Linked DNA regions of Tahibacter amnicola. The protein of the gene in region 2 interacts with the protein of the main gene of each other region in a pairwise test. Links are inferred from orthologs where the notes say so. Each region holds a gene or a part of one and is shown on either strand. Other genes may lie near its edges.

What was found.
Region 1: the proteins of rpe (region 2) and eno interact in binary tests that used the Escherichia coli proteins (3 or more experiments, as listed by UniProt). The link is inferred for Tahibacter amnicola from one-to-one orthologs.

What each region holds. Positions count from the first base shown.
Region 1 is NZ_CP104694.1:2,069,311-2,078,021, reverse strand. The notes cover bases 5,890-8,675. They hold eno (phosphopyruvate hydratase), read right to left. Parts: upstream 8,036-8,675; coding sequence 6,743-8,035; downstream 5,890-6,742. Other genes in these bases: N4264_RS08745 (hypothetical protein), read right to left, coding at 8,061-8,675; ftsB (cell division protein FtsB), read right to left, coding at 6,418-6,729; ispD (2-C-methyl-D-erythritol 4-phosphate cytidylyltransferase), read right to left, coding at 5,890-6,371. Also shown: N4264_RS08800 (peptidoglycan DD-metalloendopeptidase family protein), read right to left, coding at 1-671; N4264_RS08795 (YqaA family protein), read right to left, coding at 682-1,287; N4264_RS08790 (protein-L-isoaspartate(D-aspartate) O-methyltransferase), read right to left, coding at 1,331-2,011; 5'/3'-nucleotidase SurE, read right to left, coding at 2,008-2,784; N4264_RS08780 (Smr/MutS family protein), read left to right, coding at 2,973-3,536; N4264_RS08775 (hypothetical protein), read right to left, coding at 3,628-3,855; tRNA pseudouridine(13) synthase TruD, read right to left, coding at 3,991-5,028; ispF (2-C-methyl-D-erythritol 2,4-cyclodiphosphate synthase), read right to left, coding at 5,159-5,635; more of ispD, read right to left, coding at 5,673-5,889; more of N4264_RS08745, read right to left, coding at 8,676-8,711. UniProt on the Escherichia coli protein: Catalyzes the reversible conversion of 2-phosphoglycerate (2-PG) into phosphoenolpyruvate (PEP). It is essential for the degradation of carbohydrates via glycolysis.
Region 2 is NZ_CP104694.1:991,335-1,007,993, reverse strand. Bases 5,662-8,451 are described here. They hold rpe (ribulose-phosphate 3-epimerase), read right to left. Parts: upstream 7,507-8,451; coding sequence 6,817-7,506; downstream 5,662-6,816. Other genes in these bases: N4264_RS04135 (c-type cytochrome), read right to left, coding at 8,327-8,451; djlA (co-chaperone DjlA), read right to left, coding at 7,542-8,330; N4264_RS04150 (hypothetical protein), read left to right, coding at 6,556-6,774; N4264_RS04155 (hypothetical protein), read left to right, coding at 6,380-6,502; pdsR (proteobacterial dedicated sortase system response regulator), read right to left, coding at 5,662-6,195. Also shown: trpD (anthranilate phosphoribosyltransferase), read right to left, coding at 1-859; N4264_RS04170 (tetratricopeptide repeat protein), read right to left, coding at 1,050-3,260; N4264_RS04165 (ATP-binding protein), read right to left, coding at 3,407-5,449; more of pdsR, read right to left, coding at 5,506-5,661; more of N4264_RS04135, read right to left, coding at 8,452-8,635; N4264_RS04130 (phosphoribosylaminoimidazolesuccinocarboxamide synthase), read left to right, coding at 8,861-9,757; N4264_RS04125 (Mpo1 family 2-hydroxy fatty acid dioxygenase), read left to right, coding at 9,862-10,359; N4264_RS04120 (DUF2845 domain-containing protein), read right to left, coding at 10,446-10,712; N4264_RS04115 (efflux RND transporter permease subunit), read right to left, coding at 10,850-13,357; N4264_RS04110 (WD40/YVTN/BNR-like repeat-containing protein), read right to left, coding at 13,466-14,680; N4264_RS04105 (DUF1329 domain-containing protein), read right to left, coding at 14,898-16,283; N4264_RS04100 (DUF1302 domain-containing protein), read right to left, coding at 16,306-16,659. UniProt on the Escherichia coli protein: Catalyzes the reversible epimerization of D-ribulose 5-phosphate to D-xylulose 5-phosphate.

The DNA.
Region 1 (8,711 bases), 1.1 Mb from region 2 along the record:
GTTGCGCCGGAACGGGGGTCAGCCACGGGCTTTGCGGCCGTGGCCGAAGCGGTCGATGCCGTCGCGCCCGCAGCGGCAGACGCGGCACCCGATGTGACCGGACGCGGCGGCGGCGAGGACGACAACGGCGTGATGGTGGAAATGCTCGTGGTGGTCGTACCCGGCGGCAACGTCGACGCGGACGCCGATGCGGTCGTCACCGGCGGGCTCGTGGCAGGGCGCGCCGGCGCGCTCTCCACCGGCTCGAACGGCGTCGGACTCGCCGGGCGCGGCGTACTGGCCGTCGACCGGGGCGCCGATTCCGCCGCAAAGGTCGCGGCGCCAGTGGCCTCGGTCGGCTCCTGGCCGAGCCGGATTTCCTGGCCAACGTAGATCCGGAACGGCGCCTCGATACGGTTCAACCTGGCCAGGTCGCGGTAGTCCATCCGGTTTTTGAAGGCGATGGAGTACAGCGTGTCGCCCGCCGCTACGCGATGCGTGGCGGGCGCCGCCGGGCGCGGTGCGCGGACAGGTTCAGCCGGGAGTTCACGGTCGCGCTCGTGCGAATTCACGGCGATGTCATCCACCGGTGCCGGGGGCGTGGAGGCGCAGGCGGCCAGCAGCAGGGCCAGCGGCAGCGCCCGTCCGCACCGGTACAGCTCACGCATTGAGTGATGCAGCTTCCGCTTCACGTCATTGACCTCAGTGCCGCAGCTTCAACCAGGCCACCAGGGCGATGAACACCACGACGGCCGCCCATCCGATCCATTCGATGTACTTGTGCAGCGCCGCCTCGGCGCGCGGTCCACCAAGCCGGATCAGGCCGGTCAGGAGATACACCCGCTTGCCGCGACCGACGACCATGCTGGCGATGAAGGCCACCATCGGCACGCCGACAATGCCCGACGCCCACGTGAAGATCTTGAGTGGAACCGGCATGAATCCCGCCACAACCAACAACCAGAACGCTGTCCAGGCGCTGTTGGCCACCGTTGCCTTGAGCGAAATCACCAGCGCGTCGATCTTGGGCAGCCAGCCCAGGTAGTCCAAAAGCGGACGCAGTGCCTCGAAGGCAAAATGGCCCAGAAAGTAACCAACCACCGCCCCGATCAACGAAAAGATCAGACTCACAGTGGCAAAACGCGCCCAGCGGGCTGGCCTGGCAAGCGTCATCGGCGCCAGCATCACTTCTGGCATCACCGGAAAGATGATGGCTTCGATGAAACTCAGCCCCGCCAGCAGCGCCTCGGCGCGCGGATGCGCCGCCCACGCGAGCGCTTTCTCGTACAACGGCTTGAACAACCTCACGGAAGACTCCTTCCTTGGATGGGCCGGCAAACGCTGCCGGCCGTCACAGCGTCCCACCCAGGAGCGGCACGAAGCTCACCGGGCAGAGAATTTCGCGCATCCGCACCCCGTTGCTGTCGGGGCGGATACGCACCAGCTGCTGGCGCCCGAAGGCACCGACCGGAGCGACCATGACACCGTCGGGTGCCAGCTGGTCGAGCAGCGCGGTTTCCAGTTCAGTACCGGCGGCCGTCAGGACGATGGCGTCGAACGGTGCTTCCTCAGGCCAGCCGAGCCGGCCGTCGTCGTGCTTGGAGCGGATGGTGTCGATACCGAGCTTTCGGAAGCGCCGGCGCGCATTGCGCAACAGTTCCTCGATCCGCTCGACCGTAAACACCTGGCCGACCAATGCCGAGAGCACCGCCGCCTGGAAGCCCGAACCGGTGCCGATCTCCAGCACGCGCCGGGGCACGCCAAATTCGAGCAAGGCCTCGGTCATGCGAGCGACGACCCAGGGCTGCGAGATGGTCTGGCCATGGCCGATCGGCAGGGCGGAATCTTCATAGGCCCGTGTGGCCAGCGCCTCTTCCACGAACAGGTGGCGCGGCATCTGGCGCATCACGTCGATCACCCGGCGGTCGCGAATACCTTCGGCGACAAGGCGATCCGCCAGCCGGTCGCGCGCGCGCTGCGACGTCATGCCCTGGCCACGCGCTTCCGGCGACTGTCGCTGGAACGCCGTCATGCGGGCAACCCGGCTCCGAGTGGCAGGCTCTCGACCCAACCGGCAACTTTCTCCAACGCCTGGTAGCGGGTCAGGTCGACCTGGATGGGCGTGATCGAGATGAAGCCATCGCGCACGGCATGGAAATCCGTGCCGGGGCCGTCGTCCTCGGCTTCGCCCGGCGGCCCGATCCAGTAGATCGGCCGGCCACGCGGATCGCTCTGGCGGATGCACGGCGCCGAACGATGACGGCGCCCCAGGCGGGTGACGGCAAAACCCCGGATCTCGTCCCACGGGCGGTCCGGCACATTGACGTTGAGGATGGTATCGGCAGGCAGCGGATCGACCAGCAGGCGCTGCATGAGAATCAACGCTGCCTGGGCGGCACTGTCGAAGTTCTCCGGCTGGTGGTCGCGGCTGACCAGCGACACCGCGATCGCCGGAAGGCCGAGAAAACGGCCTTCCATCGCGGCGGACACCGTGCCGGAATAGATCACGTCGTCACCGAGGTTCGCAGCGTTGTTGATCCCCGAGACGACGATGTCCGGCTGGAAATCCAGCATGCCGGCCAGGGCCAGATGCACGCAGTCAGTGGGCGTGCCGGCGACACGGTAACGGCCGTCGTCCAGCAGGCTGACCCGGATCGGCTGGTCCAGCGTCAGCGAATTGCTGGCGCCGGAGCGGTCGCGGTCCGGCGCGACCACGGTGACCTTGCCGACCGCCGAGAGCCGATCAGCCAGCGCGCGGATGCCCGGGGCGTCCACGCCATCGTCGTTGGAAACCAAAACACGCATGCGTCGTTCCTGGGTGCAGCGGACCGCGGCGCGTGCAGCGCCGCCGTATCCGGCGTGAAAGCAGCAGGAAGTTTAGCCGAATTGCCCCGCCCTCGGCCGCCGATGCCACCTCGCGCGGCTCACGCGCGACGCGGCATGGCGGCTGCACGAACGAATGCGGTACCTTGGCCGTCCACGGCGAGGAATTCATGCGCAAACGGCCTGCCAGCCCGGCACCACCACCGATCACCGAGGAAGACCGGCGACTGTTCCAGGACGCCATCGGCCCGGTACGTCCGCATACCCCGCCGGAGGCGCCCGGTATCGTGCCGGAGCGGCCAGCACCGGAGCCCCGCCAGTTCTGGCTGGATGAAGCCCGGGTACGGGACGAACTCCTGGACATGCCGATCGATCCGGCCGAGATGGAGATCGGCGAGGAGCTGAGCTACCTGCGCGACGGCTACAGGCCGGAGCTGCTCAAGCGACTCAAGCGCGGCGCATTCAGCATTGCGGACGAAATGGATCTGCACCAGATGACGGCCGAGGTTGCCCGGTCAGCCATCGTCACCTTCCTGGCCGATGCGCGCCATCGCGGCCTCACCTGCGTGAAGCTGATCCACGGCAAGGGGCTGCGTTCACGACCGGGCGGGCCCGTGATCAAGCGGCTGGTCGATCGCATGCTGCGGCAGCGCGACGATGTCGTCGCCTTTGCTTCGGCGCGACCGGAGCTGGGTGGAACCGGCGCCACGGTGGTGCTGCTGCGGCACCGCTGATCCCACGACGATCAAATCCCTGGCGCGACCGGGACGGCCGCAACCGGGAGCAACGGCCACCGGCGACCGCCTGCGCGATCGCCGTGGCGTTTCAGCGATCGGCCACGCGATGATCGCGCGTCTTGATCGGCATGTTGATCCATTGCACGGTGTGGCCGCGTTCGCGCGCCCACTTGTTGACCGTTGCGACCTTCTGCACGTCGATGTCGTCGGACGGCAGCATTTCGCGCTTGACCAGTCCCGAATTGCCGCTCGACGCGCATCCTGTCATCAACGCTCCCGACAGCACTACCACCAGACCCACCATCAGACGATACATGACATCCTCCTCTTGGACTGACCGCCATCGCCGTCGGCGCTGGCGCCCGGTAGTTCCAGTATAGGAAGCGCCCCAAAAGGCGGAAGACGACGCCATCTAACGCGCCATTTCCGTTACAGCGGCGTGATCTGGCGCTTATTCCTGCATCGCGTCCGCAGGATCTCCGGCAGGGCTCCCGCACAGCTCGCGCAGGACGGTCGTTGCATAGGCGCCAGCCGGCAGCCAAAAGGACAATGTCAATGCATCGTCCGCCCATTCGGCCTGCAGGTCCGTCACGGGCAGGCGCAGGCTGCGGCGCTCCTGGTTCAGCCCGACCCCTTCCAGGCCCGTGGTGCACTCGGCCATGCCGCCGGCCACCGACTGCTCGAGATCGGCCACGGCGCCGGTGCTGCGCAGCGCGCCGCGTCCCCACAGCGGACCGGTCGGATGGATATCCCGATCGGCCAGGCGGCGCAGGATCTGCTCGTCGACCGGCTGCGGACCGAAGATGCTGTGGCTGCCGTCGAGCATCCAGACGTCGCCGTCCATGGCCTGGTTCCAGCTCTGCGCAGCCACTCGCCGTGCGAGTACCTCATTGAACAGGTGCGAACGCGCCGCGGAAATCAGCAGGCTGCGCTGCTGCCGGGCGACGCGCCGCCCACGGAACATTTCCAGTGCGCGATCGAGATTGGCGCCATCACGCCCGAAACGTTGCTCGCCGAAATAATTGGGCACGCCGCGCTCCCGGATGATCGCGATCCGCTCCTCCGCCTGCGCACGATCCCCGCACACGGAGCGCAGCACGATGCGGAACGCATTGCCGCGCAAGGCGCCGCGCTTGAGCTTGCGGCCATGGCGCACGGCGTCGAGCACGCGGAACTCCGGATGGGCCAGGCTGCTCCAGTCCACGCTCCGCTTGATCGGCACGGCAATCGAAAACGTCTGCCGCGTGACAGCATGACGGTCTTTCAACCCCGCATAGCTGACTGCCTCGGGCGGAAGATCCAGCCAGCGCGCCAGCTCCGCGGCAACCCAGTCGGTATTCGCGCCACGTTTCTCCACGCGGACGAAAACGTGCTCGCCGGCACCATCGGGCTCGAACCCCAGGTCCTCGTCGACCCGGAAATCTTCGGGCGCGCAGCGCAGCTGCCCCGTGAGGACGGGGCCACCGTGGGCGAAGGGCAAAGACGACATCAGGCAGTCACCACCAGGAGAGATCCGAACGCACACACCGCGCTATTCCGAGGGAATGGCGACGGACAAGCGAATGCGGCATTGTCCAGATCTCCCCTCGACAAAAAGGTATCGAAAGCACCGCCGGCACTCAGCCGGCTTTTTCCACCAGCACGACGGCCATGGCCGCGATGCCTTCGCCACGGCCGGTGAAGCCGAGCTTTTCAGTGGTCGTGGCCTTGATGCTCACCGCTCCCGGCTCGCAGGCCATGTCGGCGGCGAGCACCTGGCGAATCGCCGGTGCATGCGGCAACACCTTCGGGCGCTCGCCGATCACAGTGACATCGGCGTTGCCAAGCCGGTAGCCCTGCTGTGCCAGCAAGGCCATGCAATGACGCAGGAACACGCGGCTGTCGGCACCACGCCAGCGCTCGTCACTGGGCGGGAAGTGCTGTCCGATGTCGCCCAGCGCCAACGCACCCAGCAGGGCGTCGCATAGCGCGTGGATCACCACGTCGCCGTCCGAGTGGGCAATCACGCCCTGGCTGTGCGCAATGCGTACGCCGCCCAGTACGACATGATCTCCCGGCCCGAAGGCGTGTACGTCAAATCCTTGCCCAATCCGCATTATCTCTATTCCTCGACCCGGCACCGATGCGATGCCGTCATCCAACGTGGCGCGCCAGTAGAAATTCGGCCAGCAGCAAATCCGCCGGCGTGGTGACCTTGAGATTGGTTTCCGCGCCTTCCACCAGCAATGGCCGGTGACCGGCCCGTTCCATGGCCATGGATTCGTCGGTCGCCATCACGCCCGCTTCCGCCGCCGCTGCCAGGGCCGCGCTAAGCGGCCCGCGGCGAAACATCTGCGGCGTCAGGGCGCGCCAGCGCGCCTCTCGCGGCTCGGTCGACTGGACGCAGCCGTCGGCATCGGCCCGCTTGAGCGTGTCGCGCAGGGGGGCCGCCAGCAGGCCGCCGTCACCGGCGGTCGCACGTGCGACCAGACGGCTGATGTCCTCTGCCGAAACGCAGGGCCGCGCCGCGTCGTGTACCAGCACAAATTCGTCGTCAGCGATGGACGAAGGCAGTGCACGCAATCCCGCCAGTACCGAATCGGCGCGCTCGCTGCCGCCAGTCGCCAGCAGCAGCGGCTTGCCCAGCACTTCCAGCATTCCGTGCGTCCAGTAGCTGTCGTCCGCCGCGATCACCACCATGAGTCCCGCTACCTGCGGGTGGGCGGCGAGCCGCTCGAGCGTATGCAGCAACAAGGGTTTTTCGCCCAGGCGCAGATACTGCTTGGGCATGGCGGCGCCGAAGCGACGCCCCGCCCCCGCCGCGGGAATGACGCACCAATAGGCCTTGCTCATCCATCCCTCCGGTGACGTTGATCGTCCCGCAGAGCCGGGTACCGGCTCAGGGCCGCCGCGGCGGCGGGTTCTTATCCTCCGCACCGGGCTCGACGATCTGATAGAAGGTTTCACCCGGCCGGATCAGGCCCAGCTCGGAGCGGGCGCGGCCTTCGATGGCATCGCGCCCTTCCTTGAGGTCCTGCACTTCGGCGCCCAGTGCGTCGTTGCGCGCCTTGAGCTCGGCATTCTGTTTCTTCTGCGCCTCGACGGCGCTCTGCAGGCTTTCCACTTCGCGCACGCCGCCCGCTCCTGTCCACAGCTTGACCTGCAGAACGATCAGGAGAATCAGGAGAATCAGGGCGGCGTAACGCAGCACGTGGCATCAGGCCTCAGCGAAACAGCTCCGGCAGGTTCGGGAACGCGTCCCGCCCAGCGTAACGCGCGGCGCTGCCGAGCGCCTCTTCGATGCGCAGCAGCTGGTTGTACTTGGCCACACGGTCGCTGCGGCAGAGCGAGCCGGTCTTGATCTGGGTGGCCGTGGTCGCCACCGAGATATCGGCGATGGTGGTGTCTTCGGTTTCGCCCGAGCGGTGCGACACCACGGCCGAGTACTTCGCCGCGTCGGCCATCGCGATGGCTTCGAGCGTCTCGGTCAGCGTGCCGATCTGGTTCACCTTGATCAGGATCGAGTTGGCGATGCCCTTGGCGATACCTTCCCTGAAGATCGCGGTGTTAGTGACGAACAGGTCGTCGCCGACCAGCTGGATCTTCTTGCCGAGCTTGTCGGTGAGAAGCTTCCAGCCGTCCCAGTCACCTTCGGCCATGCCGTCTTCGATGGTGATGATCGGGTAGTTCGCGCACCAGCCGGCGAGGAAGTCGGCGAACTGCTCGGACGTCAGGCGCTTGCCTTCGCCCGACAGGTTGTACTTGCCGTTCTCGAAGAATTCCGAGCTGGCGACGTCCAGGCCCAGGTAGACATCTTCACCGGCCTTGTAACCCGCCTTGGCGATGGCTTCCAGGATGGTCTCGATGGCTTCTTCGTTGGATTTCAGATCCGGCGCGAAACCGCCTTCGTCACCCACGGCGGTCGACAGGCCACGGCCTTTGAGCACCGACTTGAGGGCATGGAAGATCTCGGTACCGCAGCGCAGTGCTTCGGAGAAGCTGGCGCAACCGACCGGCAGCACCATGAACTCCTGCATGTCGACGTTGTTGTCGGCATGCGCACCACCGTTGACGATGTTCATCATCGGCACCGGCAGCCGGGCCGTCCGATCGGCCGCCAGGTATTTCCACAGCGGCAGCCCCTTCGCGGCGGCGGCGGCGTGCGCGGCGGCCAGCGAAACACCCAGGAGCGCATTGGCCCCCAGGTGGTTCTTGTTCGGCGAGCCGTCCAGCGCGATCAGCTTGCGGTCCAGGCCCACCTGGTCGGCGGCATCAAATCCCTTGAGCGCGGCGGCAATCGTCGTGTTCACGTGACCCACGGCCTTGGTCACGCCCTTGCCGAGGTAACGCGTCTTGTCGCCGTCACGCAGTTCCACCGCTTCGCGCGAACCGGTGGAGGCGCCCGACGGTACCGCCGCGCGGCCGACATGGCCACTGGCGAGGGTCACTTCGGCTTCGAGGGTCGGGTTGCCGCGGGAATCAAGGATTTCGCGAGCGTGGACTTTTTCAATGGACATTGATGAGAGTCTCTACGTGAGTGAATTAATCAAAACCATGGCGGAACAGACGATCATCGAGGAAGGCAAACGCCGCACCGACGTAGCCGACAGCCGGTACCAGCCCCCACATGTCGTTGATGATGACGTCGTTGGCGTGCACCACAACCTGGTTGTCGTCGAAGGCCCTGCCGGTGTACTCGGGCGTCTGCAGTGTTTCCAGCTCGGCGCCATGTCCCGGCGCAAGGCGATACGCCTTTTGCGCTCCGGGCGCAGTGATGCCCAGCGCGCCTGCTGAGCAGCCGAGGCCCCAGCCAAAATAGTGGTCGCCGCTCGTCAGCGGATTGCCGGAAGGCGTCCAGGCAGAGGCGCTGCCGGTGTATCGCTGGACGAGGCCGTTGCCGCCGTCGACGTTTACCGAGCGGACGGAGACGAACAAGTTGCCACCACAGATTGCGAGGGCATGATTGACATAGGGATAGTCGATCGCGGGCGCCAGGGCACTGGAAACGTGCTGCCACTGCCCCTGATTGCGGACGAAGCTGGCGAATTTGGGAGCCTGGTCGAGGGTCGGGAACTCCACCGTGACGACCGCGGAGTCACCGGACAGCACCATCGCGCGGCCCAGGTACCACCGGGCGTAGGGCGTTTCCAGGACGCCCTCGGATTGCCAGGTCTCACCCACCAGGCGGTAGGC
Region 2 (16,659 bases):
GCTGGTTGTCGAGCACCTCCAGCACGCGGGTACGCGATTCGTTCGCGTCAGCGACCGCCAGCTGGCGCGAGGACGCCATAGCAAAGCCGAATTCCTCCGGCTCGATCTCGTACTCGCGCACGACGCCGTCCTTGAGCTCGCCCACCAGGGTGGCGCCGCCCAGGGAAATTTCGTCCAGGCCATCCTTGCCGTGCACCACCAGCGCATGCTGCGCGCCCAGTTCCTGCAGGACGCGGATCTGGATGCCGACGAGGTCCGCATGGAATACGCCCATCAGGATGTTCGGCGCATTCGCCGGATTCGTCAGCGGGCCGAGTATGTTGAACAAGGTTCGAACGCCCATCTCCTTGCGCACCGGCGCGACCACGCGCATGGCCGGATGATGGTTGGGGGCGAACATGAAGCCGATCCGCGTTTCCGCCAGACACTCGGCGACACGCTCGGCATCCAGGTCGATGCGGGCACCAAGCGCTTCGAGCACATCGGCACTGCCGGACTTGGACGACACGCTGCGATTGCCGTGCTTGGCGACATTCACGCCGGACGCCGCCACCACGAACATTGCCGCGGTCGAGATATTGAAGCTGTTGGCGCTGTCGCCGCCGGTACCGACAATATCCACAAAGTGCGGATAGGCCGGCGCGACCACCGGCGTGGCCATCTCGCGCATCACCCGCGCGGCGGCGGCGATCTCGCCGACGGTTTCCTTCTTCACGCGCAGGCCGGTGATGATGGCGGCTACCATCGTGGGCGATACGCTGCCGCTCATGATCTGGCGCATCAGATCCACCATCTCGTCGTGGAAGATCTCGCGGTGTTCAATCGTGCGCTGTAGCGCCTGTTGCGGGGTGATCGGCACGGCTCGCCTCCGACGGTATCGAATGGACGATGATAAGCCCTTGATGCGCAAAGGTCAGCTCAGGCAAATGCATAAGGCCACGCCGGCAATCCGGCTTGGTGGATGGGCCGTACCGGGCGGTGGCCAGAGGTATGTCAACCTGCCCGGTCGTCAGCGGAACCGGATTGCTATTTCATTCGTAGCAAACGGATCACGACAGCGCGCGGCGCCGCACGGCAGCCTGGACGGCATCGGCCAGGCTGCGCAGGCGTTCGCGTACGCCGGCATCGAGCCGGCACTCGGCCAGCACGTAGAACGCAGTGCGCAGCACTTCCCGCCAGCGCGGCTGGCGCGGCAGGCGTGCCAGCGTCAGATAGCGTTCCATCGCCCGCACGCGCAGCCGGCCGTCGTCGACCGTCACGCGCCAGACCCGGCTCTTCTCGGCCAGGTCGATGCGTGTCTTGCCCGTGGACTCCTCCCAGGCCGACACGGCACAGACCATCAGCTCGACCAGTTCACGCCGGAAACCATCGGCGCCGCTGTCGTCGAGGGCGTCGTCCGTGGTATCGCCGGCCGACGCAAACGGTTCCACGTCCGCCGCGATACGCAGCAGCGCCGTGTCCACCTGCAGCGCCACGCTGGCGACGCCCAGGGCCGATTCGGGATCGTCCGGCAGGGTGTCGTAAATCGTCGCGTCTTTCACAGCGGCGCCCTGCGGACCGGGCAGCCAGGTCACCACGGCCATGCCTTCCACCGCGTCCGCCGCTGCCAGGCGCACCCGGTGCATCACGGTACCGCCGCGCACCGTGAGGCTGACATCCGCCGGCCCTTCGCCCTCGTCGATACGGCCCAGGGCCTGTTCCAGCTGGCGGCGCGAGTCGGCATCGAGCAGATCCGCCAGGGTGCAGCCGATCACCGGGCCGGCCGGCGACAACAGCGCTGTCGCCGCCGTGTTCGCGGCAATGACCGCGCCGCCCGCATCCAGCGCCAGCAGCGCGGTGGCACCGCGATCGAGCAGCGACTGCACGCGACGCCGATCCAGTTCGAGTGCCGCCGCCGCCTCCCGGTAATGCGCCGCCTCGGCAGCCAGGACGGCTTCGCGCCGCGCCGCCGCAAGCCGCGACCGTTCGCGGTACCGGTACACGCCGAATGCCACCACGATAAATCCCAGCGCGGACAGGCTTGCCGTCAGCCACAGCTGCGCGGTGCGCTGGCGCAGACGCGATTCGCGCAGATGCGATTCCGCCGCCAGCGTGGCCAGCGCCCGCTCCTTTTCCGCCACTTCAAAACGGACGCGCAACTGCTCCAGGCGACGGTCGTGCTCGGCATCGCGGCGGGCGGCATCCGCGGCCTGGTAGGCCAGGGCCCGCGCATAGGCAGCCTGGTAGTCGCCGGCCGCCGCAGCGGCCTTTGCCTCCAGGGAAAGCAGGCTCGCCCGTTCCGGGGCATCGGGCGGTAACGCGGCCAGGGTGGCTGCCAGGCGCGCGGCGGCAGACGGGGCATCGCCCGTAGCCAGTGCCAGGCGTGCCTGTTCCTGCGCCAGGCCCGCGTTCACGCCAATGCCCAGCGTCACGGCCAGCCGTTCACTCGCCGCCAGCGACTCACGCGCGGCCGGCAGGTCGCCGGTGTCGAGCGCCAGTCGTGCCAGGGCGATACCCACCCGCAGTTCGTCCGCACGGGCCTGCTTCTGGCGGAACGTTCCCAGGGCGCGATCCAGGTGGCGTTTCGCCGCGGGATGATCCCCGGCGTCCATTGCGCTGGCAGCCAGGCCTTCCAGCGTATGGGCGATATCCAATGCGCGGCCGTGCGCCTCGTGGTCCGCGAGGGCTTCCTGATAGCGCGCGGCGGCCGAGGCCGGGTCGCCCAGGTCGCGGTAGAGATCGCCCAGATTGTTGAGCACGGGACCGAGCTGTTCGCTGCCCAGCTGGCGTTGCAGATCCAGGCTGGTCAGGTAGGCCTGCAGGGCTTCCCGGTAGCTGCCAAGGCGACGCAAGGCATTGCCTTCGTCATTCCAGGACTGGGCCTGGGCCTTGGTGTCACCGATCGCCACGGCCATCTCGCGCGCCTGGCGAAACTGCGCCAGTGCGTCGCCGACGGCGTCCTGGCGGTAAGCGAGGATGCCGCGCCGGCGGGCGACCCGATACGCCTGCATGCCCGCAGGCGGCTGCACGGCGCGCTCGGCCTGATCCAGCAACCGGCGGGCGGCGCCGAAGTCGCCCAGCGCCAGTTCCGCATCGACCTGGCGCAACAGCACTTCGTCGGCCGTGGACCGGTCGCCGGCCGCTACGGCCGCGGTGTAAGCCGCCTGGCAGGCCTGCACCGCCTGGGCCGGTTGCTGCTGGCGGTCACGGCAGGTCTGTGCCACATCCGGTGCGGCACCGGCGAGGGCGAATGCCGCCCAGAGCAGGGGCGCGGCCATCATGGCCATCTCCGTGTTGCCCGGCTCCGTACCAATCTCGATTGCCGCATTCCGCGACGTCTCCCGCGCGAGTCAATCGCGCCAGTGTGCCAGCGACCCACGGGACGGTGCATGCCGGCCGGCACGCGCTACCGTGCGCCGCGCACGGCTCAGCGCCGCGCCATCGGTGCCCGCGACGCCACCGATTCGCGCGGCATGCCGCTCAGATGCAGCACGAATTCGACGCCATCACCGCCCGGAAGGTTGTGTGCCGAGGCCTTGCCACCATGCCGCTCGGCCACCAGCCGCACGACGTACAGTCCCAGGCCCAGGTGCGGCACGTCGCCCCGCCCGGCGCCATCGCGCAGGCTGACCAGCGAATCGAACAGACGCCCGTGCATGGCCGCCGGCAGGAGTGGCCCCTGGTTGGCCACGCTCAGCACCATACCGGTGGCGTCCGGTTCGAGGCCGATGCGGATCCAGCCGTGCTCCGGCGTGAACGAGCGCGCGTTGTCGAACAGCTTGTCCAGGGCCTGGGCAATCAGTTCCGGCGCGCCGTGCATCGGCATCAGCTGGTCGGGGACGTTGATGATGATGTCGCGCGGCGCAGCCAGCGCGCGATAGGACTCCGCGCAGCCGCGCGCCACTTCGGAGAGGTCGAAATCCTCGGCATCGGCCGACGCGATCGCACGTTCCATGCGGCTGGCCTCGCTCATCGCCCGCACGATGGCGACCAGGCGATCAATACCGTCGCGCGCGCGGCCGACGTAGGCACGGGCTTCCGACGAGATCGGCTGGTGTTCGAGGTTGTCCAGCGAGGATTTGACGATCGCGAGCGGCGTATGGAGTTCGTGGGAAAGCTTGGAGGCCAGGGTGCGCAGGTAGTCGGTATAGGCGGCGATCGCGTCGAGCAGCTGCTGGAAGCTGCGGGCCAGGTCGCCCAGTTCGTCCTTGCTGTCGGTCAGCGGGACGCGGCCTTCCAGGCGTCCATCCGCTGCTGTCGCGCGCTCGGCGCCATCGCGCAGGCGTCGGATCCGCACCGACAGCCAGGTCGCGAACGCGAACAACACGCCAGCCGCCAACGCGAGCACGCCAAGGCTGACCAGCCCGAGCCGCTTGAGCGCCGCATCGGTCAGCAGTGGCAATGCCGTGTTGGTCTGTTCCAGCAGCACGGCACCACGGGTCTCGCGGTCGACGATCAGCGGAACGGCCGCAACCAGAACAACGTCACCGGGCGATGAACCGGCGCGCCAGGTGGCCGCCGGCACGCCCGACAGCGCCTGGAGCGATTCGGCCGCGTCCAGGCGGGCCTGGCTCTGCGCCAGCGCCGGGGTGCCCTGCAGCGCCGGTGCGATCAGCCAGCGGTAGGCCCAGCGCGCCAGCCAGGATGGCGCCTCGGTTTCGCCGCGCGGCTGCACCTGCGCCACTGCGCCGCTTTCGGCAACGAGCCAGCCATCGCCGCTGATCAGGCGCACGCGGGTGGATTCGGGAGCGAACTGTTCCAGTTCGCGGGCCAGCGACGTGGAGTAATGCAGCAAGGTCATCGGTTCGCTGCCCGCGATGGCGTCGGGTTCGCCGGTATCGACCAGCTTGAGCGACAGCGTATCCGGCGCCTGGCTGGTCGGCACGCGGAATTCGATCCGATAGCCGGCGGCGTCTTCCTGCCACTCACCGGTGATCGTCAGCGGCAATGGCCCGCCTTCCATGCCGCTGGGCAACGCTTCAAAAGGACCGGGCGCGGCGCTGGCCAGCCAATAGCGGCGCGTAAAGCCGGCGCGGGAGAACTCCAGTTCCAGCCGGTCGGCGCGGGCGGCCTGCGGATCATGCGCATCGGCACGCTGGCGGGTGCGGTCGCGCACCTCGACGAAGCCGTGCAGCCATTGCGCATCTTTGCCAAGTACCATTTTCACTTTCTGAGCATCGGTTGCCGGACCGAGCGCCTGGAAATACGGACGCACGGTGGACCAGTCGTCACCGTAACCGTCGATGGCAATCGGAACCGTCAGGTCATGCACGTACACCGCCGATCCCGGCGGCGGCAATGCCGCGTTGATCGCAACGAGGCTGCGCGACAGCGCCTTGCCCGAGGCGATCAGCGTCTGCTCCTGGCCCTGGCGCAGGAGCACTTCCATCTGCCGTACGAACTGCCAACCGGCCCAGGGCAAGGCCAGCATCGACAGGGCGACGAGCAGCAATTTCTGACGTAGAGACATGAGACCTGCACCGGCAGAGCGCACCGCAGCCGGCGCGGGAAACAGGCTGGGAACCGTTACGGCTTCCAGCGATAGCCGACGCCATGGACGGTTTCGATGCCGTCGAAGGCCGCGTCGATGGCGAGGAACTTCTTGCGGATGCGCTTGATGTGCGAGGTGATGGTGGCATCGTCGACCACCACCTGGGCCTCCCGCATGAGCTGGTCGCGGTTTTTCACGTGACCGGGGAAACGCACCATCGTGTGCACCATCCAGAACTCGGTCACCGTCAACGGCACCTCCTCGCCGTTCCAGGTGATGCGCATGCGTTCCTGCTCCAGCTTGAGCGGGCCATGCTCGATCACGCTCTCGGCATCGGCCGGCTTGCGCAGGGCGTCCATGCGGCGGAACAAGGCGTTGATGCGTGCGGCGAGCTGATGCAGCGAGACATCCTTGGTGAGGTAGTCGTCGGCGCCCAGGCGCAGGCCGGAGATGACGTCCAGGTCCGAGTCACGGGCAGTCAGGAACAGGATCGGCAGCGCCGCGGCGCGCGACCGCAGGCCGCGGCACAGGTCGAAGCCACCCTCGGGCTCATCGCCCAGGCCCACGTCGATGATCACCAGCTCCGGCAGCCGCATGGCAAATGCCGCCTCCGCCTCCGGACGCGAGGCATAGCCGCGTACCTCGTAGCCGAAACGGGTCAGCGCCTCGACGTAGTTCGCACGGATCAGTGGTTCGTCTTCGACAATGGCGATACTGCGGGGCATGGCGTCGCTACTCGGCGGCGGAGATTGGGGCGGACTTTATCGACGGGACTCCGCCCCCCGCAACGCCGGACGCGCACTTGCCCGTGAATTGCCAGATCTGGTCGGTACAAAGGCGCATCCCGGCAGCAGCGTGACCCGCTGTACCGGTTGGAATGGACCTGCCACCACACTGACGAGGACCCCAATGAGCAATGCGCCCCGCCCGGAACCGAATGCCGAACTCACAGCGGGTTTCGAACCGCTTCGGGTCCTTTTCGCGCTGGGGGCCTTGCTGTTGGGATTCGTGGTCGCGGCCCAGGGCTTCTGAGCCCGGGCCCGCGGTGGCAAACCCTCCTGCCCCAACCGCACCCGAGACCCTTCATGGACGCCTGCCTGCCGGCTGATTTCCGTATTGTTCCCTGTGATGAACCGATCGACTGCAGCGCTACCGGCGCATGTGGTCGCATCGCCGATGACGAGAGCGACTGGCTGGGCGGCGAAGCCCTCGTTTCGCCATTGCCGCTTAAGGAAATGCAGCGCCACGCGCGCCGCCGGCCGCGCACTCCGGTCGAAGACGACCCCACATGGAACGTCTTCTGACAAACACCGCCGTCGCAGCCCTCTGATGTGGCGACGACCGCCTCAGGCGGTCGTCGCAAGGGCACCGTCGATGGCCGCACGCATGTCGCGCACGACGGCCGCATAGTCGGGCTTGCCGAAGATCGCCGAACCGGCCACGAACGTATCCGCGCCGGCCGCTGCGATCTCGCCGATATTTTCCGGTTTTACACCACCGTCGATTTCCAGCCGGATCGCCCGTCCACTGCGATCGATGCGTTCGCGCACCTGGCGCAGCTTCTCCAGCGCCGACGGAATGAAGCTCTGCCCGCCAAAACCGGGATTGACCGACATGATGAGGATCAGGTCCAGCTGGTCGAGCACGTAGTCGAGGTAGTGGAGCGGCGTCGCCGGGTTGAACACCAGGCCCGGCTTGCACCCGCTGGCACGGATCAGCTGGATGGTGCGGTCGATGTGCTCGGACGCTTCCGGATGGAAGCTGATGTAGGTGGCGCCGGCCTTGGCGAAGTCCGGGATGATGCGGTCGACGGGCTTGACCATCAGGTGCACGTCGATCGGCGCTTTCACGCCGTGCTTGCGCAGGGCTTCGCACACCAGCGGGCCGATGGTCAGGTTCGGCACGTAGTGATTATCCATCACGTCGAAATGCACCCAGTCCGCGCCCGCGGCGATGACGGCATCCACCTCGGCGCCCAGGCGGGCGAAGTCGGCGGAAAGGATGGAAGGAGCGATGACGGCAGGCTGGCGGGACATAGGTAACTCACTGTGATGGGCCGGCGTCGTGCCGGTCAGACGAAGCCGCGCGCGGATTTTATCCGCTCGTAGGCCGTGTTGATCTCGCGCGCGCGCTCCTCGGCGCGGCGGCGCAGGGCGTCGGGTACGTCGCCCAGTTTGTCCGGATGATGCTGGCTGATCAGCTTGCGGTAGGCACGCTTGATGGCGCGGTTGTCCGCATCGGCGGCGATGCCCAGCACCGTGTAGGGATCCGGGCTGTCGACCGGCGGCGGTGGACGCGCGTGGTTGCCAGATCCCGCACCGGCATGGCCCTGGCCCGCCTGCCAGCGCCGTCCGCGCATGGCGGCGAGCGAGGCCAGCTCGCGGTCGTCGATGCCCAGCGCCTGGGTCAGCGCGCGCAGCACGGCCATGCGCGCCGCAGCCGTGCCACCCTCGGCGTAGACCACGTCCAGCAGCACGTCGATCAGGATGTAGGCGTGGTCGCGACGGCCGCCACACCAGGTCTTCAGGTCCGCAATCGCGACATGGATGGCAAAGCCGGACTGCTTGCCCGCATTGAACCGCGCGATGGCTTCGCGTCGCTGGGCCGGATCCAGGCAAAGCCGGCGCATGAGGTGTTCGGTGGCGTCGATTTCCGCCTGCGACACGGCACCGTCCGCCTTGGCCATGGCGCCGATCAGGCCAAACAGGGGATCGAGGAAATTGATGTGCCGCGCGGTCTTGAACGGCCGCAGGAATTGCCCGATCAGATGGCCGGCGATCAATCCGAGAATGAGCCCAGGCACCCCGCGGATCGACAGCAGGCCCAGCACGGCACCGACCAGCGGCCCGATCCAGATCATGGACGCGGCGGCCGCGCGGCATACCAGGCCGCCAGGGCATCCAGTTCGGACGGCGTCAATGCACCGACTGCGGCACGCATCACGGCGACGTCGCGCTGGCCGCTGCGGTACGCGGCCAGGGCGGTCTTGAGGTATTCCAGGTCCTGCCCGGCCAGGTGAGGCGTACCGGACTGGGTCGAACGACCGTCCTCGCCATGGCAGGACGCGCACAGGCCCAGGCGTGCCGGCCGGGGAACCTCGTCGGCCTGGGCCGTCGCGGCGCAGGTACCAAACACCGCAAGAGCCACCAGGAAAATCGGTCGCATGGGAAGACAGGAGGCGGAAACAGCGGCCGATTCTAGCAGCGGACGCATCGGCCCGGCCGCCCGCATGCACGCGCAGGTACGGCGCGACGCCGTGGGCGCTCCCGGATCGACCCGCTAGAATAGGCGGCTGTGCAGTCTGCCCACGCGGTGCGTCCCCGCCCCGCGGGCGGCTGCGGCCGGCGACCTCGTTCCCGGCCTCCCGACTGTCCTCGTGGAGTTTCGAGCGTGCCTACCACCCTGCGTGAATCCCAGCTTCCGGGTCTGAACCTCGTCCACCGCGGCAAGGTGCGCGATGTCTACGCGTTGTCTGCCGCGGAACTGCTGATCGTCGCCAGCGACCGGCTGAGCGCCTTTGACGTCGTCCTGCCCGATCCCATTCCCGGCAAGGGTGAGATGCTCTGCCAGATCTCCAACTTCTGGTTCGACAAGACGGCACACCTGGTTCCCAATCACCTCACGCACAAGCCGGTGGAGACGGTCCTGCCGCCGGGCACGGATGCGTCGCTGTATATCCGCCGCAGCGTCATCACCAAGCGCCTCAAGCCGGTGCCGGTCGAGGCGATTGCCCGCGGTTATCTGATCGGCTCGGGCTGGAAGGATTACACGGCTACCGGCCAGCTCTGCGGGATCCGACTGCCCGAAGGCCTGCGCCAGGCCGAGCAGCTGCCGGAGCCGATCTTTACGCCGTCCACCAAGGCCGCGGTCGGCGACCATGACGAGAACATCGGCTTCGACCAGCTCGTCACCCGCATCGGCGGCCCGCTGGCCGAACAAGTACGCGAAGCCACATTGTCCATTTATGGCTGGGCGGCCCGCTTCGCGGCCGAGCGCGGCATCATCATCGCCGACACCAAGTTCGAGTTCGGTACGGACGAGAACGGCACGCTCTATGTGATGGACGAAATGCTGACGCCGGATTCTTCCCGGTTCTGGCCGGCCGAGGATTACCGGGTCGGCATCAGCCCGCCCAGCTACGACAAGCAGTACGTGCGCGATTACCTGGAAACGCTGGGCTGGAACAAGACGCCGCCGGGCCCGAGCGTGCCCGCCGAAGTCATCGCGGCTACCGCCTCCAAGTACGCCGAAGCCCTCAAGCGACTGGCCGACATCACCCTCGACTGAGCGCGGACGGTGCCAGGCACCGTCCGGACCCATCGGACGCCCGCGACATGCGCTGGCGTCCGGATCGCGCTAAGCTGGCCTTCCGTCGCACCCTGAGGCGTGCCATGACCGACACTGCCGCCGCGTCCGCCGATTCCCGCCGCGAAGTTGACCGCTGGCTCGGCAACTACGCCGAGGATCACCGCGACCCGACCAATATTCTTATTCACTGGGTCTGCGTGCCGCTGATCCTGTGGACCGTCATCGCGTTTCTCTGGATCATCCCGGTGCCCCCGGCGCTGGGTCGACAGGGATTCTGGGCAGCCGCCGGCATGTTCTTCGCCTTCGCCTTCTATATGCGGCTGTCACGCGTGCTGGCGCTGTCCATGGCCGCCGTGTTCATCGCGATGGCACTGCTCACCGAAGGGCTTTACCGGGTGCTGGGGCCGCAGAACCTGCTATACCTCGCCATCGGCGTGTTCGTTGTCGCATGGGTGGCGCAATTCGTCGGCCACAAGATCGAGGGCAAGCGGCCGTCGTTCTTCACGGACCTGGCCTACCTGCTGATCGGACCGGCCTGGATCACGGCAAAGGTGCTCCGCCGGATGGGCATCAATTACTAGCCCGACGCACGCGCAACCCCACAAACGCAAAGGCCACCGCGAACCGGTGGCCTTCTGTTTTGCGCCGGCGGCTCGCCGGTGGTCTGTCAGCGACTTTCGTCGATGGATTCGACCTTGCCGTTCTTGATCACGACGGTCAGCGTCTTGCCGTCGCGGGAATACTGCCAGCGCTCACCTTCCCTGCCGCCTTCCTTGGTTTCGATCGGATCCTTGATCGCCGGCTGGCCGGCCAGTTCGATCAGTTTTGCGCTGGAATCACCGACCGCGAGGACGCGACTGCCGAAACGCAAGGTATCCAGCGCCATTGCGGAAAACGGCAGGAGGAGGGCGGAAAGGACGACGAGGCGACGCATGACGGCTCCGGGCGGGGAGAAAGGGAAGGGGTCGGCGCGACAGTAGGTCCACGTCGCTGAACGCCAGCTGGCGCCCGGCCCGAATCCTACACGGCTGGGTGGCAACGGGGAGGGCTTGTGCCCTCCCCGTCGGCGCCTCAGGCGGACTTCTCGAACGGTCGCAGCAACCAGCGGCACAGCGCCGGCAGGAAAATCAGCGCCGCGAACATGTTCACCACGAACATGAAGGTCAGCATCAGGCCCATGTCGGCCTGGAATTTCAGCTCGGAGAAGATCCACATCGCCACACCCACTGCCAGCGTCAGCGCGGTATAGAAGATGGCGATACCCGTGGTCTTGAGCGCCCCGAAATAGGCCTGTGTCAACGAATTGCCCATCTGCATCGATTCGCGCATGCGGGCAAAAATATAGATCGCATAGTCCACGCCGATACCGACACCCAGCGCAACGACCGTCAGCGTGTTCACCTTGAGGCCGATATCCAGCTTGACCATCAGCGCGTGGCCGAGCTCGGTCACCAGCACCAAGGGCAACACGATGCACAACGCGGCCAGCGGATTGCGGAAGCTCAACAGGCACATCACGAAGACAGCGCCGTAAAGCAGGTAGAGCATTACCGCGTCGACCTCGCGCACCTTGTCGTTGATGGCCGCCAGGACACCGACGTTGCCGGTGGCAAGACGCAGGTTCAGCGCATCACTGTGGAACTCCTTGCCGTTCTCCTGGGCCAGTTTCGCCTGGGCCGAGAGCTCATTGACCAGGTTCACGTTGCCGCCCGACCACACGCCGTTCTTCTCGCGGAACTCCTTCACCGCCGCGACGACGCGGTCGATGGTGGTGGCCCGGTGGTCGCTCAGGAACATCATGACCGGCATCGCGCTGCAATCATTGTTGAGCAGGCCCGAGTCCGTCTCGAATCCCTGCGTGGCCACGCGCAGCGTATCCGGGTCGCGTGGCAGCGCGCGCCAGCGCAGATTGCCTTCGTTCCAGCCGGCATTGACGATCTTGGCCGCCATGGGCAGCGTCATCACCTGTTCCACGCCTTCCACATTGCGCATCGACCAGGCAAAGCGGTCGATCGTTTCCATGACCGGATAGCTCGTGGTGCAGGCCGAGGGCTGCGCTTCGGCGATGACGTTGAGCATGTCCACGCCTAGCGAGAACTTTTCACTGATCAGCACGGCGTCCTGGTTGTAGCGCGCCTGGGGCCGCAGCTCGGCCACGCCCTTCTCGGCGTCGCCGATCATCACGTGGCTGCCGTACTGCTTGGCGACGAACCAGATGCCGACGCCGGCAAGGATGATGACCGCCGCCGGAATCGGACGCGCGAACTTCGCCAGCAGCGCCCAGATCTTGTCGAACTGGGTCAGCTGGCGGAGGCGGTATTCGCGCTTGCCCATCAGGTTGCGCAGCTTGCAGTAGGAGAGCAGGACCGGCAGCAGCACCAGATCGGTCAGGATCGTGATCGCTACGCCAACAGTAGCAGTGATGGCCAGTTCGAAAATGATCTGGATCGGGATGATCAGGATCGTGGCGAAACCGATGCAGCCGGCGATCAGGGCGACCGAGCCGGGCACAAGCAGCATCCGGAACGCCAGCCGTGCGGCCGTCTCCGCATCGACGCCCTTGCGTGAACGCAGCTCTTCGACCGTCCCCTCTTCCAGCCCACCGAAGAAGATCTCGCCGCGGAAGCGATTGATCATCTGCTCACCGTGGCTGACCGCAATCGCAAAGATCAGGAACGGCGTGAGCATGTTCATCGGGTCGATGCCAAAGCCCAGCAGACGCAGCGCGCCGAGCATCCACAGCACCGCGATCAGCGCGCAAAGAACCGTCAGCGTGGCGAGCTTGACCGACGAGGAATACAGGAACAGCAGGATCCAGGTGAAGGCGATGGTGACGAAGAAGAACAGGATCACCGAGCGCGCACCGTCGCTGATATCCCCCACCATCTTGGCGAAACCGATGATATGGACCGAGGTGGTTTCGTTCTCGTACTTGGCGCGGATCGCCTCCAGCTGGGCAGCGACCTTCTGGTAGTCGAGCTTGATCTGGCCGGCGCCGCCTTCGGGAACGAGTTCCGCCCAGACCATGGCGCCGGAGAAGTCCCTGGCAACCAGACGGCCGACGATGTTGGCCTTCTCGATGTTGGCGCGGATGGTGGCGAACTGGTCCTGCGAAGGCTGGAAGTTCTCCAGGTTCGGCGTGAAGTCCTGGGGAATCACGTTGCCGCCGGCGAAACCGTCCTCCACCACTTCGACGAACCGGACGTTCGGCGTGAAGATGCTGCGGATGCGGGCTTCGTCGACATTCTCGACGCCCTTCACGTCCTGCGTGATCTTCTCCATCGTCTGCATGAACGGCAGGTTGAAGATGTCGCCGTTCTTGTCCATCACTGCAATCAGGATGCGGTTGGCGCCGCCGAACTCCTTCTCGTAGTCGAGAAAGGTCTGCATGTATTCGTGCGCCAGCGGGATCTGCTTCTTGAATCCGGCATCCACGCGCAGCTGGGAGGCGAACCATCCCATCGCCACGGTGACCAGCGCGAACAGCGCAAGGACGACCATCCGGTTGCCGAAGATCAGGCGCTCGGCAAACCGATGGAACGCGCTGGGGTTATCTACCGCCTTGATGGAGCCCGCCATGTCTTGCCCTCGGATTTCGTTCTTGCCGTGCGCACCGCCGGATCGCTCACGGACGGGCGCTGCTGTTCGTCCTTCCCGGCGCCGCCCCGGCGGGCGCCGTCGTGTCCGTCACTGCCGCGGCTGGAATCGGCCGATGCCGTTCTCGCCCGCGACGACGAATGCCGTGCCGCCTTCCACCGGCAACGTCGCCGACAGCGCGCCGGCCGGTTGCACGGTTCCCTCGCGGAACGGCTCGTTGGCCGAGCGGCGCACCAGTACCAGGCCGTTCGCACCGACCAGGGCGACACCACCGCCAGCCAGCTTCGCACCGCCCAGCAGGGTCAGCTCGGTATTGGTCGAAAGCTCTTTCCAGGTATCGCCGAGATTGTCGGTTTCGAATGCGTGACCGCGCAGACCGAACACGATGGCACGCTGGCCTTCAAAGCCGACGGCGCCGAACATCGAACCGTCGTAGGGCAGCTTGGTGCGCTGCCAGGTCTGTCCACCGTCGCGCGAGCGCAGCAGGCTGCCGCGCTCGCCGGCGATCAGGAGTGAGCCGTCGCTGGTACGGGCGATGGCGTTGAAGTGCGGCTCGCCCTCTTCTTCGATCTTCAGTTCCTCGCGCGAAAAGGTCCACTTGTCGCGGGGTTTTCCATCGCCTGCGGCTTCCGCACTGTCCGCCGGCGCCGCACCGTTATTCAGAATATCGCGCGGGTTCCAGGTCTTTCCGCCGTCGGCAGTCTCCAGGTACAAGCTGTACGCGCCGACAGCGATGCCGTTGTTTTCATCAAGGAACAGCACGTCAAGCAAGGGTGCCCCATGGCGCGCGTCGTCCGCAGGGGTGTCATCCGTGGGTGCGGTCCAAGGGTCCTTGCGCTGCAGTGTCCAGTGGTCGCCAGCATCATTGCTGTGGAGGATCACGCCATCGCGGCCGACCGCCCAGAGCCGTGATCCCGCCGCCGCCACCGCTGTCAACGTGGACTGCGTCGGCACGTCGGCGACCTGGGTCCACTGCGTGCGATCCTGGGAGACGAGGATGATGCCACGCTCACCCACCGCGATGGCGCGATTGCCGGCTTCCGCCATGTCCAGCAGCAGCGCCTGTGCCGACAGGCGCATCGGCTCGGCCGGAACATCCACCGGATCTTTCCAGGGCTTGGACGCGGCGTTCGCAGGGGGCGCAGGCGTCGCGGGCGCGACGGATTCCGCCGGCACCGCTTGCGCAGCCGATGCGGGAGCAGGTTCGTCGGCGGCATACGCCGTCCACGCGACCGCTACCGCCAACAAACCCACGCCCAGGCCGAAGCGAACGCGGGAAGAACCGGTAACCAGCAAACGTCCCATCTCGATACCCCTGTCAGTGCGGCTTGTGCCACAACAATCACAGCGTGTTAGCACGTCAGCAGGCGAACGCAACCAGCGCCGGGCGTTTCACCTTAGCGCAATTTGCCCCATCGCGAGTGCGTCCCCAGGTACGGGCAAACGGGTTGCGTGACGCCAGAAACGCGATCAGCCGCCCCGTTGACGGCGGCGGCTGATCACTCATACGCAGTACGCCGCCTTACTGGAATCCACGCTGGCGAAGCGCCTGCGGCGTGAACATTTCCGGCGTGGTCTGCAGGGAGAAGTCATACATCGATTCCTGGTTATCCAGGCCGGAAACGATGTAGCGGCCGGATTTCAGGTCGTGCGTGGTTTCCAGCGTCGACCAGAACACGGGAACTTCGTAGTAGTTGATCGAAGGCGCTTCGGAATAACGCCACAATTTGCCCTGCGTGTCGTAGTGGTCAACGACAAGAATCTGCCAGCTGTCCTCGTCGATGTAGAACGTCCGCTTCGGATTGATGTGGCGCTGGCCTTCCTTGAGGTTGGCTTCCACCACCCATACGCGGTGCAATTCATAGCGCAGGTAATCCGGATTGATGAAGCCCGGCTTGACCAGATCTTCCACCTTCACCTTGTCGCTGTGCGCCTTGTAGGAGTTGTACGGAACGTACATCTCTTTCTTGCCGACCAGCTTCCAGGTGTAGCGATCCATCGCGCCGTTGTACATGTCGGTCTGGTCGTTGGTACGCAGACCGTCGGAGGCGGTGCCGGGATTGTCGTAGGAAATGTTCGGCGCGCGACGCACGCGGCGCTGGCCGGGGTTGTACACCCACGCCTGGCGCGGCTCTTTTTTCGAATCCAGCGTTTCATGCACCAGCAGCACCTGGCCCGCCAGACGCGGCGGCGACACCACCTCCTGGTAGAAGTACACCAGGATGTTGTTGATGTCCTTGAGCGTGTTGCCCGGCTTGTAATAGAGCCCCAGAACCTCTTCCCGGATGCGCGTGATCGTGTACGCCCCCGACGCCGTCGGCGTGGCCTGGTTGGCCCAGCGGAAGGCGGCAACACCCTTGAACTTGAGTTTGTGGTTCCAGATGGCCTGGAAGCCGGCAGCCGAGGGGTCCTTCTCGAGAATCGGGAACGGGATGCCCTCGGTGACGTTGGCGACGCCCTCGCCATCGTTGATCAGCTCGCCGGTGGTGGCGTTCTTGATCGACCATTCGTACGTGCGCTGTGGCGACGCGGCACTGCGGCGGGTGGGATAAACCACCATCTTCCAGTTTTTGTACTTTTCGAACATGCCGATCTGGCCGGCGCCGATCTTGTCCCCGTATTCCTTGTAGTTCTGCGCCGTGATGGTAAACAGAGGCTTGTCATCGGCGTAGGGATCGGGGTGGTGCGCGCCCGTCTTGTAGCCCGCGGGCGGCGCCGTGATACCGCCCTTCCACTCGGGAATCGATCCATCGGCATTGCCAGCGCGCTCGGCACCGACGGGCGTCAACGGCGTCCCCGTCACGCCCAACTTGGCGGCCTCCTGCGGGCTGACTTTAGCCAGCGCCGCAGTCGACACCATCGCCAGGGCGACCAGTGCCGCGGTCCGCGTCTTCTTCAGCATCATCATGTGTTTCCCTCCCACCGAGCGCTCAGAACGAATACTTGACCGAGAACGCGACGAAATCGCGATCGCTGATCAAGTTGAGATGGCCAGCACCAAAGAAATTCGTGTAGCTAAGGTCAAAGGCAAGCTTGTTGAGGTAGTTCGCTTCGGCACCGATCGTGACCGACTTGCGGTCTTCGATGAAGTTGCCGCCGGGGCCCGGCGAAATTCCGTTGACGTCGTGGTTGAACGCCAGGCGCGGCGAGATCGTGTACGCCGTGCCGAACGCATTGTTGTAGTCCGCGCGCGCCGCGATGCGGTAACCCCACGAGAAGGGAGTCGGGAATCCGTCGACCTGGGTCATCGGGTTACGCAGTGCGCCCGAGAACACATCCGGGCC